Regions from separate parts of the Parvibaculum sp. MBR-TMA-1.3b-4.2 genome, predicted to be linked through region 2. Evidence: riboswitches for the same ligand, from Rfam matches in the RefSeq annotation. Region 2 holds a riboswitch; each other region holds the start of a gene.
The links. Region 2 has a riboswitch for cobalamin ahead of cobW (cobalamin biosynthesis protein CobW). Riboswitches for the same ligand answer to the same signal wherever they lie in the genome.

Region 1 (6,494 bases), 1.4 Mb from region 2:
CTGACGCGCCCGCTCACCTTTTCCGAACGCTGGCCGTTGAAATAGGTCAGGCGTTCATAACGGAAACTCTTGCCGTCAAGCGCCTCCCAGGTGCTCAGGCGGACATCGTTGCGCGAAAGCCCTTCGTCGGAGCGCATATCGGTAACGACCCGCTGGAGCGAGGTATAGCCGTCGCAGGACGGCCCGCCCCGCCACTCCACCACCATACGTCCGGAGACGTTGGCGATATCGCTCATCGTGTCGGCCTTGAGCAGCGAAAGGTCGTAAATCGCCCGATGCATCTGCAAAGGCGCGGCCCCGGCCCCGTGACCCAGGCCCGCAAGCCCCGCCGCGACCAGGGCGGCAACGAAAAGAAAGCGTCTGACGTGCATGAATCTCAATCCCGCAAGAGCCCGGGGCCTTGCCCCGGCGCAGCCTGAGAGCCTACACCAATCATCTATGGTTTGCAGATCGCGGATGGAACAATGGCTCGCCCGACAATTCTCATCACCCGGAAATGGCCCGATCGGGCACAAGCCCGCGCCGCCGACAGCTATGAAGTCCGCCTCAACGAGGACGATCGGCTGATAACGACCGACGAGCTAGTCCGTGCCGCCCAAGGCTGCGACGCCCTCTTGCCCACGGTGACCGACAGGCTCGACGCGGCCGCCATAAACGCCCTGCCCGCCTCGATAAAAATAATCGCCACCGCCTCGGTCGGCTATGACCATATCGACATCGCCGCCGCACAAGCACGCGGCATCGCCGTCACCAACACGCCGGATGTGCTGACCGAGGCAACCGCCGAAATCGCCATCCTGCTGATGCTGGGCGCGGCGCGCGGCGCCACCGTGGCGGAACGCATGCTTCGACAGGGCGAATGGAAGAGCTGGTCGCCCACCGGCATGCTGGGCATCGAGGTCAGCGGCAAACGCATGGCGATCCTCGGCATGGGGCGCATCGGCAAATCGGTGGCGCGCAAGGCCCGTGCCTTCGGCATGGAAATCCACTACCACAACCGCCGCCCGCTCGACCCCGGCGAGGCCGAGGGCGCCATCTTCCATGAAACGGCGGACTCGCTTTTCAAGGTCGCAGACGTTCTCTCGATCAACTGCGCCTCCACGCCCGAAACACGCGGGCTGGTGAATGCGGACCGCCTCGCCCTGTTACCGGACGATGCGGTGCTGGTGAACACGGCGCGCGGCGACATTGTGGATGACGAGGCGTTGATCGCGGGATTGAAGACCGGACGACCGGCGGCGGCGGGCCTCGATGTTTTCAACAACGAACCGAATTTCCACCGGGGATATCTCGAGCTGGGCAATGTCTTCCTGTTGCCCCATCTCGGCAGCGCGACACTGAGCACCCGAACCGCCATGGCCGAACGCGCGCTCGACAATCTCGACGCCTTCTTCAAGGAAAACAAGCCGGGCGATCTCGTGACCGCCTGACGGACAGAGAGATCGACCGGCCTGTATCGAGATTTAACCCGCGGCGTGAGGCGTTCCGCGCCCGGATCCCTGTATCCCGGCGTACGCCGCTATCTTTTGCAGCGCCACGAGCCCCGCCAGCGCGAGTACGTTCACAGCGAACATTTCCCGCATGATCTCGCCTGTAAAGGCACCGAAGCCCGATTGCATGGCGAGTGCCATCATATAAAGCACCGCCTCATATGCGAGAAAGGCCGCTATCAGTCCAAGCGCCGCAGAGCCGAGGCCGCCGAAGCGCGAGATGACGGATCGTGCCTGGAAGACGGTGAGCGTCGCCAACAGAGCCGCCGCACCGATCGCAGCGCCCCAAAGAAACGTGCTCGTCGCAAGAGGATAGCCGAGAAGGCCGAAACCGACGGCCTGATTGACACCCCACGCCGCACCGACAAGCAGCAATGCGTCGCGGCGGTTCATATTCAAGGCGGCGACTGTTGCCAGTGCCGCAAACGGTATCGCGCAGGTGAACACATAGCTCAGCCCCACGCTCGCCGCGCCAAGGACACCGAACAGAATCCATTGCCGGTTATCATTCATCTTTAAGTCTTCCTTTCCGCCCCACCCGGGCTCTCGTCGGGGGAATGCATGAAGGCCTGAAAGGAAAACGGATGGCACCGCCTGCCGTCAGCCTTCGGGGCACCCCGCCCGAGGAATGAACATCATCTTGATTACGGCAGGTCTCCTGGCTCACGGATCGATGCGATGGCCCGCCTTCCCGATGCGTCGGCATCAGTGGCAAATCATGGGCAATCACTTACCGCTTACAGTTGCGGGGGCAGCTCCGGCCTTGTCTAGAAAAACGCACCGGATTCCCTTGTCCCGCCATGAGGCGGAACGCCGTAACGTCCCGAGAGTGGCGATCCATACGCGCGTGTCAAGGAAACAACTTCCCAGCAAGACGAACCATACCCGGCAGCAATTGCCTGCCTACCGAAACCTTGCCGACACTTTTCCGCAGAAAACCGCGTGTTTCACCCTTGGCAAGCTGCTTGCTTCCTACCGTTCAGGCTGAAATCCAGGACTGGTCCCGTGGCAACGGTACGAGGGACCTGATTGGGGGTACACAAAGATGGCACGAACAAATCATCTGGGGGCGATGGGAAGCTATGCGGCGCCCGAAGTCGTGGCCGAAAGATCCGATTCACTGACCGCGCGCTTTCACGACATGATGTCGGCAAGCCCCTCCAGCGGCGCAGACCGCCATCTGATGGAACGCGCGCTTGCCTATGCGCGGGAAGCGGAAAACCGCATTATGGAGCTCAATGAGCGCGTCCACCGGCTGGAAGCGCTGAGCCAGACCGACGAACTGACCGGCCTTCTCAACCGGCGCGGCTTCCAGGACATCCTTCACCGCAATCTGATGAGCGCGGCGCGCTATCACGAAACCGGCGTCCTCGCCTTTATCGACCTTGACGGCTTCAAGGCGGTGAATGACGAACACGGCCATGCGGCAGGCGATGAAGTTCTGCGCGCGGTGGGGGCCTATCTCAAGCGAAGCGTCCGCGCGACCGACTTCGCCGCGCGTCTGGGTGGCGACGAATTCGCCCTGATCTTCGTGCGCGCCGACATCCGCCCCGCCAGAGAGCGCGCCCGCGACATCGTGCGCGGCATCAACTCACTGAAGGCTGTCTATTCGAACCTCGAACTGCCGGTCAGGGCTAGTCTTGGCACGGCGACCTATCATGGCGAAACGGACGGTCACGACCTCATGGACCGCGCAGACCGCGCCATGTACCGCGCCAAGAAACAGCGCCCGCGCATCGTGCCCTTCACCATGCACGAGTAACGCAAAACGCCGGCCTTACGGCTTTCCGTGATGCGCGGATATCGGATGATAGAGCTCCGGCCGCCTGTCGCGGAAAAGGCCCCAGCCGACGCGGCGCTTGCGTATTTCGTCCAGGTCGAATGTCGCCGTGATGACTTCCTGCTTGTCGCGGCTGGCCTCGGCCACGATCTCGCCGGTCGGACCGGCCAGGAAAGACGAGCCGTAAAACGTCAGCTCGCATTCCTCGCCGACTTCCTTCCCGATACGATTCGACGCCACCAGCGGCACGATATTCGCCGCTGCATGGCCCTGCATGACACGCTGCCAGTGATCGCGCGAGTCGATGGGCGGCGCCGGCGGCGGTTCCGAACCGATCGCCGTGGGATAGAAGAGCGCCTCCGCCCCCTGCACCGCCATGGAGCGGGCCGACTCCGGAAACCACTGATCCCAGCAGATCGCCGCGCCGAACCGCCCATAGGCCGTATCCCAGACCTTGAAGCCGGTATCGCCGGGCGAGAAATAATATTTCTCCTGATAGCCCGGCCCGTCCGGAATATGGCTCTTGCGATAAAGGCCCAGCACCTCGCCGTCCGCGTCGATCATCACCAGCGAATTGAAATGGGCATGATGCGCGCGCTCGAAAAAGGAAAGCGGCAGGACGACCTTCAGTTCCTTTGCCAGCTCCTGCATGCGCTTGATGAGCTCATGCTCCATCGCCTCGGCGGCAAGCTCGAAATGCTCCGGCTTCTGGTCTACGCAGAAATAGGGGGTCTCGAAAAGTTCCTGCAGGAGGATCGCCTGAGCGCCCTTTTCCGCCGCTTCCCGCACCAGCGAGACCGCGCGGTCGACATTTTCGTCCCGCGCCCATGTGCAGGCCATCTGTGTGGCCGCGAATGTAACTTCCCGCATGGCGCATCATCCTTGAATGGCATCCGTTATGATTGGAAATATAAGCTTTCGACACCGCTCTGCACAGGCGTCATCTTGGCGAACAGCCCTCGCCGGGCCGGGGCGGTTTCGCTATAAAGGCGGTCGGTGCCAACACGCGATAAAGGGAGAATGACATGGCTGGACAGATCGAGACACGGCTCAAGGAACTCGGGATCGACCTGCCCAAGGCGTCTGCGCCCGCCGGCAGCTATGTGCCCTTCGTCATCACCGGCAATCAGGTGTTCATTTCCGGACAAGGGCCCGTCGGGCCGAACGGACTTGAATATATCGGCAAGGTCGGCGCCGACCATACCGCCGAGGACGCAGCCAAATCGGCCCGCCTGACAGCCCTCAACGTGATCGCCCAGCTCAAGGAAGCCTGTGGCGGCGATCTCGACCGGGTGACGCGCATCGTGAAGCTGACCGGCTTCGTCAACTGCACGCCCGATTTCGACCAGCACCCCACCGTCATCAACGGTGCCTCCGACCTGCTGGTGGAAATCTTCGGCGACAAGGGCCGCCATGCCCGCTCCGCCGTGGGCATGATGAGCCTCCCCTTCCAGATGACGACCGAGATCGAGGCGGTGGTGGAGATCGCCTGATCGTGATCGACCTTGCCATAACGGGATTTTGCGTCCGCGTGCCGGTCGTTTAGATTCAGGGCATGGGTGACGCGGAACAAGCCATTATCAGAGCAGTGAACAGCCTGTCGGAGGTCGATCCGGCGGCATGGGACGCCTGCGCCAATCCGCCCGACGAGCCCTATAACCCGTTTCTGCGCCATGCCTTCCTCTCCGCGCTGGAGGAAAGCGGCTCCGCCACGCGCGCAACCGGCTGGATGCCCTACCACCTGCTGCTCGAAGACGGCGCGGGCAACGTGGCCGGCGCCATGCCCATGTATCTGAAGAGCCATAGCCGGGGCGAATATGTCTTCGACTATGGCTGGGCGGACGCCTTCGAGCGCGCCGGCGGCAGCTACTATCCCAAATTGCAGGTGTCCATCCCCTTCACGCCCGTGACGGGGCGGCGGCTTCTGGTGCCGCCGGGCCCGACCATGAACGCCTCCCGGGACGCGCTGATCGCAGGCGGCATCGAGATCGGCAACCGTCTCGGCACCTCGTCATTGCACATGACCTTCCTCACCGAAGAGGAATGGGACTATCTGGGCGACCGGGGCCTGCTGCAACGCACCGACCAGCAATTCCACTGGCACAATCGCGGCTATGACGGCTTTGACGACTTCCTGGCGGACCTGTCCTCGCGCAAGCGCAAGAACATCCGCAAGGAACGGGAGCGCGCGCTGGAAAACGGCATCGAAATCGAATGGGTGACGGGCAGCGACCTGACGGAGGACCACTGGGACGCGTTCTATATGTTCTATATGGATACGGGCGCGCGCAAATGGGGTTCGCCCTATCTCACCCGTTCCTTCTTCAGCATCGTCAATGAACGCATGCCCGAAGACATTCTGCTCATCATGGCAAAGCGCGACGGCCGCTACATCGCCGGTGCGCTGAACCTGATCGGCTCCGACGCACTCTACGGACGCAACTGGGGGGCGGTGGAGCACCACCCCTTCCTGCATTTCGAGTGCTGCTACTATCAGGCGATCGACTTCGCCATCGACAGGGGGCTGAAGCGGGTCGAGGCCGGCGCGCAGGGCGAACACAAGCTCGCCCGGGGTTACGTCCCCTCGCGCACCCACAGCGCGCACTGGATCGCCAATGAAAGCTTCCGAAACGCGGTCGGCGAATATCTGGAGCGCGAGCGCCAATATGTCGAGCACGACATCGAAACGCTTGGCGAATACGCCCCCTTTCGGCACGATAACGACGCAATGCAACGCGAAGAGGACGACTTCTGATCCATGGCCTATGACAAGAACAATATTTTCGCGAAAATCCTTCGTGGCGAGGCGCCCTGCTTCAAGGTCTATGAAGACGACATGACCTTTGCCTTTATGGATGTCATGCCTCAGACCGAAGGCCACACGCTGGTCATCCCGAAATATGAGGCGGAAAACCTCTTCGACCTCGATGCCGATTATGCGGCCGCCATGGCGAAGACGACGAAGAAGATCGCCGCGGCGGTGAAGAAGGCCTTCGACGCGCCGGGGATCATGATTGCACAGCTCAACGGCGCGCCCGCCGGGCAAACCGTGTTCCACATCCATACGCATATCATTCCGCGTGCGGAAGGGATCGACCTGAAACTTCATGCGCGCCAGATGGCCGATACGAATGTTCTGAAACAACATGCCGAACGCGTGATCGCCGCTCTCGACTGAGACCGGCTTTCGCGGGGGCTGCGGATAATAAGAAGACCGCGGTACG
Region 2 (6,494 bases):
AAGTTTGCCGGGCAGGGTTTTGAAGAAATGCCGATAGGTTCGGAGATCGAGCCCTACGCCACCCTTGCGGCTCTCCCGGTCGGTTAACGCATTCGTCGGGCCCGCGATCAAAGCCTTCATCAGCGCGTTGCCGTCGTCCGGCAAGGCATCGATCACATAGCCTTGCGCTTTCATGTGGCGCAGCATGACGAGTGTGCTTTGCGGCGTGTCGAGGCCAACACCATTGCCGATGCGTCCATCCCGATTGGGGTAATTGGCGAGAACGACCGCGACCTTCTTTTCGGCGGCAGACGTTGCCGCGAGGCGCGTCCATCCTTCAGCCAGCGCCGCGACAAAGGTCACGCGATCTTCGATGCAGCTGTAACCCACCACCGGGCATTGCGCCGTCGGGTCGAATTCCATCTCGGCCTTGAAGCCGATGGCGCGGGTGATGATCCGCCCGTCCACCTCGGGCAAGGAGACATTCATGGCGATGTCGCGCGCGGAAAGCCCGCTCAGTCCTTCACGCCATTTGGTTTCGTTCTGCGAGGACAGGATCACCTGCAGCACAGGACAATTCGCCTTCTCCAGCACCGACGCGCGGCGTTGCCGCCCCGGCACGGAAACGGCGAAGCTCGTCAGGTTAAGCGCGATCGAGGGCTTCATCTCGCCCATAAGCTCTTCGAGCAGGGTTTCGCAGAAGGGGTCCTTCAGGCTCTGCACGAAAACCGGGAGCGGATTCAGGCCATGCCCACGCAGCGCCTCGACAAGCGTATCTACCGGCTGCGTCGCGCCCGACTGCACCAGCGACCGATAAAAGGTGACGAGCGCTACAGGCGCCTCTTCCTTCCAGTGCGCCCGGATATCGTTCATTGAAGGCCGGTCGAGACCCGGCCAGTACAGTCCGGCATTGAGCAGCGGTACCGGCTCCTGCCAGTCGTTTTCCCCGGACAGGTCGATCTGCGAGCGCAGGTAGCGCAGAAAATTCGCAGCATTCGCGACACCGCCATAAGCCAGATAGGACCAGAGCCGCATATAGCTCTCGCCCTTCACGCTCGACCAGGCGGCCAGTTCGCTGTCCGGCTGGTCGTCCCCCGGCACCACGGCAAGCGGAATGCCGCGCTCTGCACAGACACGTCGGATTTCCGACAGGCCATAAGGCCAGTACCGCGACCCGCCGAGAAGCCGTATGCAGACGAAACGCGCAGTCTCGATCACGTTTTCGACATAGAGATCGACGGAAAGATTATGCTGAAGCTGCAGGAAATTGGCGAGGCGTAGTTCCGGAAAACCCGCTCCCAACGTCTTGCGCGCAGCGACCAGCGACGCGAGGTCGGAATCCGCCGCCGACAGAACGACGATATCGCCAGCCGTCTGCCCGAGATCCACAGCCTCAGAGCCATCCGAAATGTCGCCGGGCTGGACCGCGAGCAGATGCATCAGCCAATCGCCTCCCGCAACGCGTCGCGAGTCTCGGCTTTGTCTATGCCCTTCTCGCCGATCACGACGAAACGGGAGCGCCGAGCCTCACCGTCCTGCCAGTCCCGGTCGAAATAATGCTGGATGCGAGGGCCAACAGCCTGCACGGCAAGCCGCATCCCGCTTCCCTCAACGGCGGCAAATCCCTTGAGCCGCAATATGTCATGCGTTTCCAGCACGGGCCGGAGCGCGTTCGCCAAAGACCCGGCATCGGCGATCTCGCCCGCCTCTACGACGAAACTCTCGAAATCGTCATGGTCGTGATCGCCTTCGGCGTCATGATGGGACGGGCGCGCATCGAGGTCTTCCTCCACCGCGAAGGAGAGCCCCAGCAGAACATCCGTGCTCACGGCAGCATTTTCGGAACGCAGGAACTTCACACTCGAGCGCACTTCTTCCCGCAGGCCGTCTTCCAGTTGGTCCAGCTTTTCCGGTGCCACAAGATCGGCCTTGTTCATGATGACCATGTCGGCGCAGAGAAGCTGATCCTCAAAAAGTTCTTCGAGCGGGCTTTCATGATCGAGCATCTCGTCGGCCTGGCGCTGCCGGTCCACGGCAGCTTCGTCGCTCGCGAAACGCCCCTCGGCGAGCGCGGCAGAATCGACCAGCGTGATAACGCCGCCGACCGTCACGCGCGTGCGGATTTCCGGCCAGTTGAAGGCCTTCACCAGAGGCTTCGGCAGAGCGAGGCCGGAGGTCTCGATCACGATATGGTCGGGCAGCGGTCGCCGTTCCAAAAGCCTCTGCATGGTGGGCAGGAAATCGTCTGCGACGGTGCAGCAGATGCAGCCATTGGCCAGCTCCACCACATCGTCTTCGCCGCAGGTCTCCTCCCCGCAGCCCTTGAGCAGATCGCCATCCACCCCGACATCGCCGAACTCGTTGATGATGAGCGCAATACGCCGTCCGCCCGCATTTTGCAGCAAGTGACGGATCAACGTCGTCTTGCCCGAGCCGAGAAAGCCTGTGACGACAGTTGCCGGTATCTTGCCGAGAGGTTCGCCTGTTTCGCTCATTCCATGCCTCGCGTGATGCATCGGACAGGAATGGCGGGGATTTCCAAAGCGGACACCGCTCCATGGAGCAGGCAACAGAAACCCGTGCGCCGTTTCGCCCCGCCCGGGCTCTACGGTGTTCATCAGGCTTCAGGCCGGTATCCTGGCTCGCACCGTTTTCTTCCGGGCTTCGCCGCCGCCTTCCCGGTTTCCCAGTGGCGATCATGGCGGCATTATCCCGGCCGGTGCTTACAGTTGCGGGGGCAGCCACGGCATTGCGATTTCGCGCGCACCGTGTTCCCGTTTAGGCGCTTTCACGCCCACCTGGAAGCCTTTTGCTGGTAAACCATCCCCCCTTTGGTGTCAAACGGGACCGCCCTCGCCACATGATCGTTCTGTCGCTTGCCGCTCCTTCCCTCGCCCTTCTGGCTCTCGTCGCGGAGAGCCTTTTCGGTTATCCGCAAGTGCTGTTTCGTGCGATCGGTCATCCCGTGACCTGGATGGGGCGCGTCATCGCCGCCGGCGATGTTTTCCTGAACCGCGAAAGCATGGGGGACGGAAAGCGGTTTGCAGGCGGATGCGGTCTGGTTGTTCTGCTCGTTGCGCTTTCCGTTATCGCCGGCCATGCGCTTCACCTGTTCCTCTCTTCTCTTCCTTTCGGCTGGGTCGGCGAAGTACTGATCGCAAGCACGCTTATTGCTAGCCGGAGTCTTGCCGACCATATTCGCGACGTGGCACATGCGCTGGACAAAGACGGGATCGCGGGCGGGCGGATCGCCGTCTCAAGGATCGTCGGACGCAATCCGGCCGAACTCGACGAGCATGGCGTGTCGCGCGCGGCGATCGAAAGCCTTGCGGAGAACTATTCGGACGGTATCGTTGCGCCGCTTTTCTGGTGCGCGGTGACGGGCCTTCCCGGCCTCATCGCCTACAAGGCCATCAACACGGCGGACAGCATGATCGGACACAGAAACGCGCGATACGAATATTTCGGCAAGGCTGCCGCCCGCCTGGACGATCTGGCCAATCTGATCCCGGCACGGGTTTGCGGCTGTCTTGTCGCCGTGAGCGCGCAGCCCACGCGCCGCATAGGAAAAGCTTTCTCGATCATGTTTCGCGATGCGGGGCAGCATGTGTCGCCCAATGCGGGCTGGCCGGAAGCGGCGATGGCGGGGGCACTCGATGTGCGTCTCGGCGGCCCGAGAAGTTATGGTGCCGTTCAGACGGATGGTGCCTGGTTAGGCGACGGCGCAGCGGACCTCACGTCCCTCGACATTCGCAAGGCGCTTCTCATCTACAAACGGTCTTTGGTATTGCTTGCTCTCCTGTTGGCCCTGTTAGCCGTTTCAACCGGGGTCACGGCATGACGGCCAGGCTTGTCCATGGCGGAGACCTCGGGAGCCTGCGCAGCGCGTTTCCCGAAGCACCGCAACCATTTGTCGACCTCAGTACCGGGATCAATCCATGGCCCTACCCCGTCCATGTTCCTAACGACGCATGGACACGACTTCCGCAGCGAGATGCCGAGGTGCTGTGCAGGGAGGAGATGGCTGCCTATCTTGGCGCGCCGCCATCCAGCCTTCTACTCACACCCGGCACCCAGATCGCCATTTCATTGCTGCCGCTTCTCGTTTCCCGGTCGCATGTCGCTATCGCTTCGCCCACCTATGGCGAACACGAGCAGGCATGGCGAACGGCCGGGCATAGCGTGACGGCTATCGATGTCGGCAATATCGCCGGCCTCGCGTCCGACGTCATCGTCATCACCAATCCCAACAATCCGGACGGCAGACAGATGTCCTCCGACCTGCTGCTCGATCTCGCGCGGCGACAGGCGGCGAAAGACGGATTGCTCGTCGTCGATGAAGCCTTTGCCGATGTCGCGCCCGAGATCAGCCTGGCCGCGCATGGGGGTATGGAGGGGCTCGTCGTGTTGCGGTCCTTCGGAAAGTTTTTCGGGCTTGCCGGGCTTCGGCTCGGCGGCGTTCTGGCACCCGAAACATTGCGCAGAAGGATGGAAGCCGCTTTCGGACCATGGTCGGTGAGCGGTGCGGCGCTTGCCGTCGGCGCGACCGCTTATGCCGATGCGGGCTGGGTAGCGGATATGCGTCAACGCCTGTCTGCGGCCGCTGCACAACTCGATAAATTGCTGGACGGAAACGGGCTTCAACTTATCGGCGGCACATCTCTCTATCGGCTGGCCACCGCGCCCGACGCAGCGCGGCTTCACCGGCACCTCTCATCGCACGGCATTCATGTACGGCGCTTTCCCTATGCAGAAAGCTGGCTGCGCTTTGGCCTGCCGTCCGGCGAGGAGACGACGCGCCGCCTTGCTGCGGCGTTGGAGAGCTTCTCATGAGCGCCGCCCTGATGTTTCAAGGCACGGGCTCGGATGTCGGCAAGTCCGTACTCGTCTCCGGTCTCGCTCGCGCCTATGCGCGCCGCGGGCTTCGCGTGCTTCCCTTCAAACCGCAGAATATGTCGAACAATGCCGCCGTCACCGCCGACGGCGGAGAGATCGGCCGGGCCCAGGCGCTGCAGGCACTGGCCTGCAATGTCGAACCCCGCATCGACATGAACCCCGTGCTGCTGAAACCGCAAACGGATGTTGGCGCGCAGTTGATCCTGCATGGACGTGCCATCGGCAACGCCAGCGCCATGGATTATCACGCCCTGAAACCAAAACTGCTTCAGGCCGTGCGCGACAGCTTCGACCGTCTCTCCGTCGAGGCGGATCTCGTGCTGGTCGAAGGTGCGGGAAGCCCGGCGGAAACCAATCTCAGGGCGAACGATATTGCCAATATGGGCTTTGCGACAGCGACCGGTACGCCCGTCATTCTGATCGGGGATATCGACCGGGGCGGCGTAATCGCAAGCCTTGTCGGCACCCATTCCGTACTGTCGGATGCAGACCGCGCCATGATACGCGGCTTTCTCATCAACAAGTTCCGGGGCGATGTCCGGCTTTTCGAAGAGGGGCTTCGCGATATAGAGCGGCGTACGGCATGGCGGGGGATGGGTGTGATGCCCTGGCTTCCCGCCACGTCGCGGCTACCGGCCGAGGACGCTGTGGTGCTGGAACGCCGAGGCGAAGCACGGCATGGCGCCTTCCGTATCGCCGCACCCATGCTGTCGCGGATTTCCAATTTCGACGATTTCGATCCGCTTCGCGCCATGCCGGACGTCGAGTTTACATTTGTGCCGCCCGGCAAGCCGATGCCGCGAAACACCGATCTCATCATTCTGCCCGGCACGAAAGCAACGGTCGCCGATATGCATTTCATCCGGACACAGGGCTGGGATATCGACATCAAGGCGCATTGGCGGCAGGGGGGCGCCGTGTTCGGCATTTGCGGCGGCTATCAGATGCTCGGCACTCGCATTCTCGATCCGCATGGCATCGAAGGAGAAGATCGCAGCACCGAGGGGCTGGGGCTTCTCGACATCGAAACGACGCTACAGCCGGAAAAGCATCTGGGTCTCGTGACCGGGACGGATGAAAGCGGTGCCGCGTTCACCGGCTATGAAATTCATAATGGCCGAAGCAAGGGGCCGGATACGTCCCGGCCCGGTTTCACGCTGGAAGGCCGCCCACATGGCGCGCGTTCCGCCGACGGGCGCGTTGCCGGGTGCTATGTGCACGGTCTTTTCGACAAGGCGGGTTTCCGGCAATCCTTCCTGCGCTCGATGGACCTTGCCGTGACGGGCAGCACCGACCATCTGGCAACCGTCAATGCTGCACTGGACGAGATTGCCGAGGCAATGGAACGCCATCTCGATCTCGATACCATGCTCAGGATTGCGCAAGAGGCGCCTTGAGCACGAGCGGCAGGCCCGCCATGACGGCCACGACGCCGTCGGCCTGTCCCGCAATGCGCTGATGCATCCGGCCCGCTTCGTCGCGGAAACGCCTTGCCATTTCGTTGTCGGGCACGATGCCCCACCCCACTTCGTTTGAAATGAAAACGATGCCGGCCTTACAGACCGAGATAGCGTCCAGCAAATCATCCGTCGCCGTTTGCACATTCCACTCAGCACCCA
Region 3 (6,494 bases), 380 kb from region 2:
TTCCCTTGCCCGCAAATTGCCTGCTCCCTCGCGCAGATGTGTCTTTGCATCGCCAGCCGGGATGTGGATCATGTCGCCCATGGCAATCCGCGCAGACAAGCGGCCTTCAGGGAGAAAAGCATGAAACCCGTCCTTTACGACTTCACAGCCGCGCCGAGCCCGCGCCGCGCGCGTATCCTGCTCGCCGAAAAGGGCATCGAGCATGAAAACGTGCAGGTGGACCTTGCCAAGGGCGAGCAGCTTTCCGACGCGTACAAGAAGATCAATCCCGCCTGCACCGTCCCGGCGCTGAAGCTCGAAAGCGGTACCATCCTCACGGAAAATCTCGGTATCGCGGCCTGGGCGGAAGCGGTGAAGCCGGAGCCGGCGCTTCTGGGCACCACCCCGGAGGAAAAAGGTCTGGTGATGGGCTGGAATGCGCGGATCGAATTCGAAGGCTTGATGCCCATCGCCGAGGTTCTGCGCAACACCTCCAAGGGCATGGCGGACCGCGCCCTGCCCGGCCCCGTCAATCTTGCACAGATTCCCGAACTCGCAGAGCGCGGGTCTGTACGCCTCACCCGTTTCTTCAACGTCCTGAACGAGCGCCTGAAAGGCCGGGATTATATCGCCGTCGACAATTTCTCCCTCGCCGACATCACAGCGCTCGTCTGCGTCGATTTCGCGAAATGGGTGAAGCATGAGCCGAAGCCCGAGCATGAAGACCTCAAGCGCTGGCACGCAGCGGTTTCGGCCCGGCCCAGCGCCAAGGCGTAGCCGTCGGCCCAAAATGAGCGTGTACCGTCATGCTGATCGAGACAGCCCGGACGAGACTTCGGCAGTGGCGCGAACCGGATCGGGACGCGTTCGCCGCCCTTAACGCTCATCCAGAGGTCATGCATGATCTTGGCGGCCCTATCGACAGGCGTTCGAGCGATGAAAAGTTCGATCGCTATGTCATGGCCTACGAGACACATGGCTTCACCCGCTGGGCGATTGAAACCTTTGCGGGCAATTTTCTCGGTTATGCGGGCATCATGCCCTCGCGCCCGGGACATCCTCTCGGTCCGCACACCGAGATCGGCTGGCGCTTGCAACGCGAAGCATGGGGGCACGGATATGCAACGGAAGCCGCGTCGGCCGCGCTTGCGGACGGCTTTGCGCGTTGCGGCCTGACAAAGGTATTGGCCTATACCGCGCCCGACAATCTCCGGTCGCAGGCGGTGATGGAACGGCTCGGCCTCATCCGCGTCCCCTCACTCGATTATGAGGAAGCCCATAATGGCGGCATGTGGCGGGGGCTTGTGTGGATCGCCACGGCCTCTCCCTCATTTGACACCTAAAACCACGCCCCTATAGTGCCGCTCGCTTTCATGGTTCTTCACGCAAGCCGAAAGGCGGAAGGAAGAGGCAAGAGGGAACAGGGTGCGGCGTGCCGATGCACGTCAATTCCCAGGCTGCCCCCGCAACTGTGATCGGTGAGGCTGCGTTTCATGACATGCCACTGGCCATTGGTCCTTTTTCAGGATCGGCCGGGAAGGCGAAACGCCGCCGACGACCCGTAAGCCAGGAGACCTGCCAGAAAGCGCGTCATCTGCCGGTGGCCGGGGTGTGCCAACGGGGCGGTGATTTCCGCTTATGGTGACGCGTCAGGTCGATGCGCGTCGCCGGGCCCCTTTCCCGACAGCCTGCCGCCTGCCGCGTTTTCCGACAAGCGGCTCTCTCTCGCTTCCCGTAAATACGCGCTCTCCACCGGTTCCTGCGGCCGGGGTCTGCCGCGATCATGTTACGGGGGGTCCACCCATGTTGAAATTCGACCGGCGATCTATCGCCTTTCTTGCCGTCGCCGCCAGTGCCACGACTGCCTTTGCCGCCAGCGCTCATGCCGAAACGGACAGGATTTCCGACGGCATCCTGATTACCGGCAATCTCGAACCGCTTCCCACCAAGGAAGTCACCTCGAGCTACACGATCATCACCGCGAAAGACATCGAGGAGCATCAATATCTCCGCCTCACCGATGCGCTGAAAACCGTGCCGGGCCTCAATGTGGTGCAGAGCGGTCCGCATGGCGCCCAGACGTCCATTTTCATGCGGGGATCAAATTCCAACCAAACGCTTGTGATGATGAACGGGCTACCGCTAGAAGATCCGTCTTCTCCCAGCGGCGCGGCTTCGATCTCCAATATCTCGCTTGGCGATGTGGAGCGCATCGAAGTGGTGCGCGGTCCGCAAAGCGGCGTCTATGGCAGCCAGGCAATCGGCGGCGTCATTAACATCATCACCAAATCCGGCACAGGCGCATTGTCCACACACGCCAGCATCGAAGGCGGCACGCTGGGCACACTGAATGCAAATGGCTCGGTGAGCGGCGGTTTCGGCTCGACCAACTACTATTTTGCCGCCTCGCATGAACGGACCGACGGCTCCGACATCACGCCTGCCCGCATACGCGGCACACAGCCTGAGGAGAAGGACGGCAACGAGACCACCTCCATCTCAGGCAATATCGGCCAGCGTTTCGGCGAAAATGTGAAAGGCTCCATCTTCGCGCAGTTCGTCGACAGCTCGGTCGATACGGATGAAGACGGATCGAACGCCTCCTTCACACCCTTCTACGACAACCCGAACAGCACATATGACCAGCAAAAACTGCTCATATCGGGCAAGCTCTCGGGAAAATTCTTCGGCGGCAAATGGCGTCCGACGCTGACCGGCGGTTATCTACATCAGCAGGGCCAGAACAAGGATCAGCCCGATGCAGGCGGCTCCATCTATTCCAACGACGTGACCTTTACGTCGGAAACGCTCAACGCCGCATTCGACAACAGCTATGATCTGCTTGACTGGAACACGCTTTCCTTTGGCACCACCTACCGGCACGAAAAGTACGAAGCCCATGGTTTCCGCGATTTCGGTCCCACCTACCGGATCAATGAACAAAGCAAAGCGGACAGAGATCAGTTTGCGGTCTATGCGGGCGAGCATCTGAACTTTGCCGATCAGCTCTTCCTGAACCTCAATCTGCGCTACGACATGCCGGTGGACTACGACAACCATTTCTCCTTCACTATCGCGCCTGCCTACTATCTGCCCGATAGCGATACACGCTTCACGGCGAGCTATGGCACAGGCTTCAAAACGCCATCGCTCTATCAGCTCCATGGTTTCTCAACGAACAGCTTCGGCGTATTCCGGGGCAACCCCAATCTGAAGCCCGAGAAGAGCCGCGGCTGGGAAACGGGCATCGAGCAAGGCTTCTTCGATCATGCCCTTGTGACCGGCGTCACATGGTTCCAGACCCAGATCGACGATCCGATCGTGACTAATTCGGCAGGCACCACGACGCAAAACGATCCCGGCTTTACCGCCAAGGGGATCGAGGCATTCGTCAGTTTCGACGTGATGCAAAACGTGTCGGCCCGGATCGACTACACCTACACGCTTTTGAAGACGGATAGCTTTCAGGCGGCGTTCTCGCGTCGCCCGCGTCACCAGATCGGCCTCACGGCGGATTGGCAGCCGATGGAAGGCACATCGCTTGCGACGGATATTCAGTGGATCGATCCCTATCGCGACATTCCGCGCGACGGCTTCGGCTACTACCTAAACCCGACGCCCTACACCATCGTCAACATCTCCGGGTCGCAGAAGCTCACAGACAATGTGACGCTGACGGCGCGGGTCAACAATCTGCTCGATCAGAAATACGAGCCTGCCAATGGCTTCCAGGCCCCGGGCATCGAAGCACTGGCAGGTGTGACCGTTTCCTTCTGACGGCACGTCGTCCTAAACGCGACTATGCCCGCCCCTTGTTGGGGCGGGCATTTTTCTTTCTGGCCGGGGTTCAGCGGCCGGTGAAATTCGCCGCGCGCTTTTCCACGAAATGCGCAACGCCTTCCTTGAAGTCCTCGCTGGCGAAGCTCTTTTGCATTTCATCGTCGCCGATGGCGAGCGCGGTATTGAAATCCTGGAACATCGCTTTCCAGACCTGCCGCTTCATCACCGTCATGGACCGCGGCGACACGCTCGTCGCGAGTGTGCGGGCATAGTCCATCACATTGTCCATGAAATGCTGGGCGTCGAAGCTGCGATTGACGAGACCGATGCGTTCGGCCTCGCGCCCGTCGAATTTGCGCGCCGACATCAGAAGGTCCATCGCATGCGCAGGCCCCACCAGATGCGGCAACAGCCATGAAACGCCATGTTCGGCGACGAGCCCACGGCTCGCAAAGGCTGTGGTGAATTTCGCATCCGCCGCGGCAAAGCGCATATCGGCATAGAGCGCCACCACGAGACCGAGCCCGGCGGCAGGCCCGTTGATCGCGGCGATAACGGGCTTGGGCACCTCCATCAGAAAGCCGAAGCGTCCGCCATAGGCGCCCTCGAGATCGGGGCCCACGGCGGCCTTGAACGCGGCCTCTGCGTCTTTACCGTCGGATTGCTCGCGCTTTTCGCCGCCCGCCGCTTCGATCTTCTGGAGAAGATCCATATCGGCACCGGCGCAAAAACCGCGCCCGGCCCCGGTCAGCACGATCACGCGGACTTTCTTATCCGCGCTGGCTTCGGCCATGGCAGCCTTCACGCTCTTCTCCATGGCGCCGGTCCAGGCATTCAGCTTGTCCGGCCGGTTGAGCGTGACCACCGCCACACCGTCCCTAACCTCATAGAGGACGTCCTCATAGGTAGCCATCGTCGTTCCTCCCTCATGTCATTCTTGTGAGGGGAACTATAGCGCGCGAGATATGAAGCCGCGATGGGGCGGATTACTCGGCATCCTGCGCCGTGTCCCTTGCCTGTTGTGCGGCACGCGCCGACCAGGCGGCCCGCAGCGCATCGCGGCAAGGCCGGGAGAAACGCGGAGCATTTTCGCGAATGCAGCTGCGCATCTTCTCTTTCCCGCCGCCGATGGCGGACCGGCAATATTGCTCGATATCCGCCCGGCAGGTCTGGCGGATCTGTGCATGCGTATCGGCCTTTGCGGCACTTGCGGCGGCCAACAACAGAAACAGACCGGCCATGATGGAAATGGTGGACTTGCCGAGCAGCGCTTTCATCGCCATACCCCGAAGCTTTTCGATCGACCGTTTCCGATACGGCCTGAAATGTGATTTCCGTCGCGCATACCCATTCTGCGGCGCGGATACCGCCCTTGATGACCGCCAATCGGGGCGAAAGGCAGGCGGACAAGTGGCCTTTCGGAGAAAAAGCCGCCCCATGGCCATGCAGGAATGTGAATCCTATTCACGCTTTTCTTGCCGCACCTTCAGGCACCCCTCATAATCGGCGGCAACAAGAGCCAAGACAGAGGGGAACTGGGACATGGGAATGCCCGAACATGGAACCGCCTGGGACGTGCTGAGCCAGGAAATGCTGGAACGCGGCAAAAACGACGTGAAATGGCGCGAGGGCAAGACCGCAGTCTATGTGTTCAACGCCGGTGAAGACGTGTCGCAGGTCCAGAAAGAGGCCTACACCATGTACATGTCCGAGAACGGCCTCGGCCCCCTCGCCTTTCCCAGCCTGAAGCAGATGGAGGACGAGGTCATCTCCATGGGCCTCGGCCTGCTGCACGGCCCAGAGGGCGCTGCCGGCAACATCACGTCGGGCGGCACCGACAGCATCAACATGGCGGTCAAGGCCGCGCGGGATTTCGGACGGCAGGTCAAGGGCATCAAGGGCACCTGCAATATCGTTGCGCCATGGTCGGCGCATCCCGCCTTCGACAAGGCGGCCAAGATGATGGAACTGGAAATCCGCCGTGTGCCCGTTGGCGACGACCTCAAGGCCGATGTGGCGGCGATGGCCGAGGCCATCGACGGCAACACGATCATGCTGGTCGGGTCGGCCCCCTGTTTTCCCTACGGCCTCATCGATCCGATCGAGGCGCTCGGCAAGCTTGCCGAGGAGAAGGATGTCTGGCTGCATGTCGATGCCTGTGTCGGTGGCTATATCGCGCCTTTCGTGCGGATGAATGGCGGCGACATTCCTCCGTTCGACTTTGAAGTGCCGGGCGTCAAATCCATGTCCGCCGATCTGCACAAATACGGCTATTGCGCCAAGGGCGCCTCGACCGTGCTTTTCCGCTCCGACGAGCTGCGGTCCTACATGATCTTCGATTGCGACAACTGGCCGGGCGGCCGCATGGTTACGCCCACCCTTGCCGGCACCCGGCCCGGCGGCGCCATCTCGGCGGCCTGGGCGGTGATGAATTTCCTCGGCGTCGAGGGCTATCGCGCCAAGCACAAGCTCGTCACCGATGCGCGCGAGAAAATCGAGGCGGGCGTCAAAAAGCTCGGCTTTCATATCCTCGGCGCGCCGCAACTCGGCATCGTCGCCTTCGGCCATGACGAGGTCGATCCCATGGCCGTCTGGGGCAAGATGTTCGAGCGCGGCTGGTTCACCTCCGTGTCGACGGAGCCGAAAGGCCTTCACCTGATGCTCTCGCCTTTCCATGCGCAGGTGGCCGACACCTATCTTGCGGACATCGAATGGGCGCTGGGCGAGGTGAAATC

Region 1: linked by a shared signal. The riboswitch ahead of ACSSVQ_RS00360 (hypothetical protein) and the one ahead of cobW (cobalamin biosynthesis protein CobW) in region 2 are both predicted to bind cobalamin.
Region 3: linked by a shared signal. The riboswitch ahead of ACSSVQ_RS05145 (TonB-dependent receptor plug domain-containing protein) and the one ahead of cobW (cobalamin biosynthesis protein CobW) in region 2 are both predicted to bind cobalamin.

The regions. Positions count from the first base shown of each region.
Region 1 is NZ_JBRJHC010000001.1:54,968-61,461, reverse strand. It holds gene ACSSVQ_RS00370 (EipB family protein) at 1-371, opposite strand, end outside; gene ACSSVQ_RS00365 (2-hydroxyacid dehydrogenase) at 465-1,430, shown strand; gene ACSSVQ_RS00360 (hypothetical protein) at 1,464-2,003, opposite strand; cobalamin riboswitch at 2,122-2,323, opposite strand; gene ACSSVQ_RS00355 (GGDEF domain-containing protein) at 2,536-3,252, shown strand; gene aguB (N-carbamoylputrescine amidase) at 3,268-4,140, opposite strand; gene ACSSVQ_RS00345 (RidA family protein) at 4,296-4,763, shown strand; gene ACSSVQ_RS00340 (GNAT family N-acetyltransferase) at 4,826-6,025, shown strand; gene ACSSVQ_RS00335 (HIT family protein) at 6,029-6,448, shown strand.
Region 2 is NZ_JBRJHC010000001.1:1,424,686-1,431,179, forward strand. It holds gene cobN (cobaltochelatase subunit CobN) at 1-1,419, opposite strand, end outside; gene cobW (cobalamin biosynthesis protein CobW) at 1,419-2,474, opposite strand; cobalamin riboswitch at 2,590-2,797, opposite strand; gene cbiB (adenosylcobinamide-phosphate synthase CbiB) at 2,840-3,820, shown strand; gene cobD (threonine-phosphate decarboxylase CobD) at 3,817-4,812, shown strand; gene ACSSVQ_RS06905 (cobyric acid synthase) at 4,809-6,272, shown strand; gene cobU (bifunctional adenosylcobinamide kinase/adenosylcobinamide-phosphate guanylyltransferase) at 6,247-6,494, opposite strand, start outside.
Region 3 is NZ_JBRJHC010000001.1:1,040,898-1,047,391, forward strand. It holds gene ACSSVQ_RS05135 (glutathione S-transferase family protein) at 121-756, shown strand; gene ACSSVQ_RS05140 (GNAT family N-acetyltransferase) at 786-1,322, shown strand; cobalamin riboswitch at 1,336-1,576, shown strand; gene ACSSVQ_RS05145 (TonB-dependent receptor plug domain-containing protein) at 1,783-3,756, shown strand; gene ACSSVQ_RS05150 (enoyl-CoA hydratase) at 3,827-4,672, opposite strand; gene ACSSVQ_RS05155 (hypothetical protein) at 4,746-5,042, opposite strand; gene ACSSVQ_RS05160 (pyridoxal phosphate-dependent decarboxylase family protein) at 5,308-6,494, shown strand, end outside.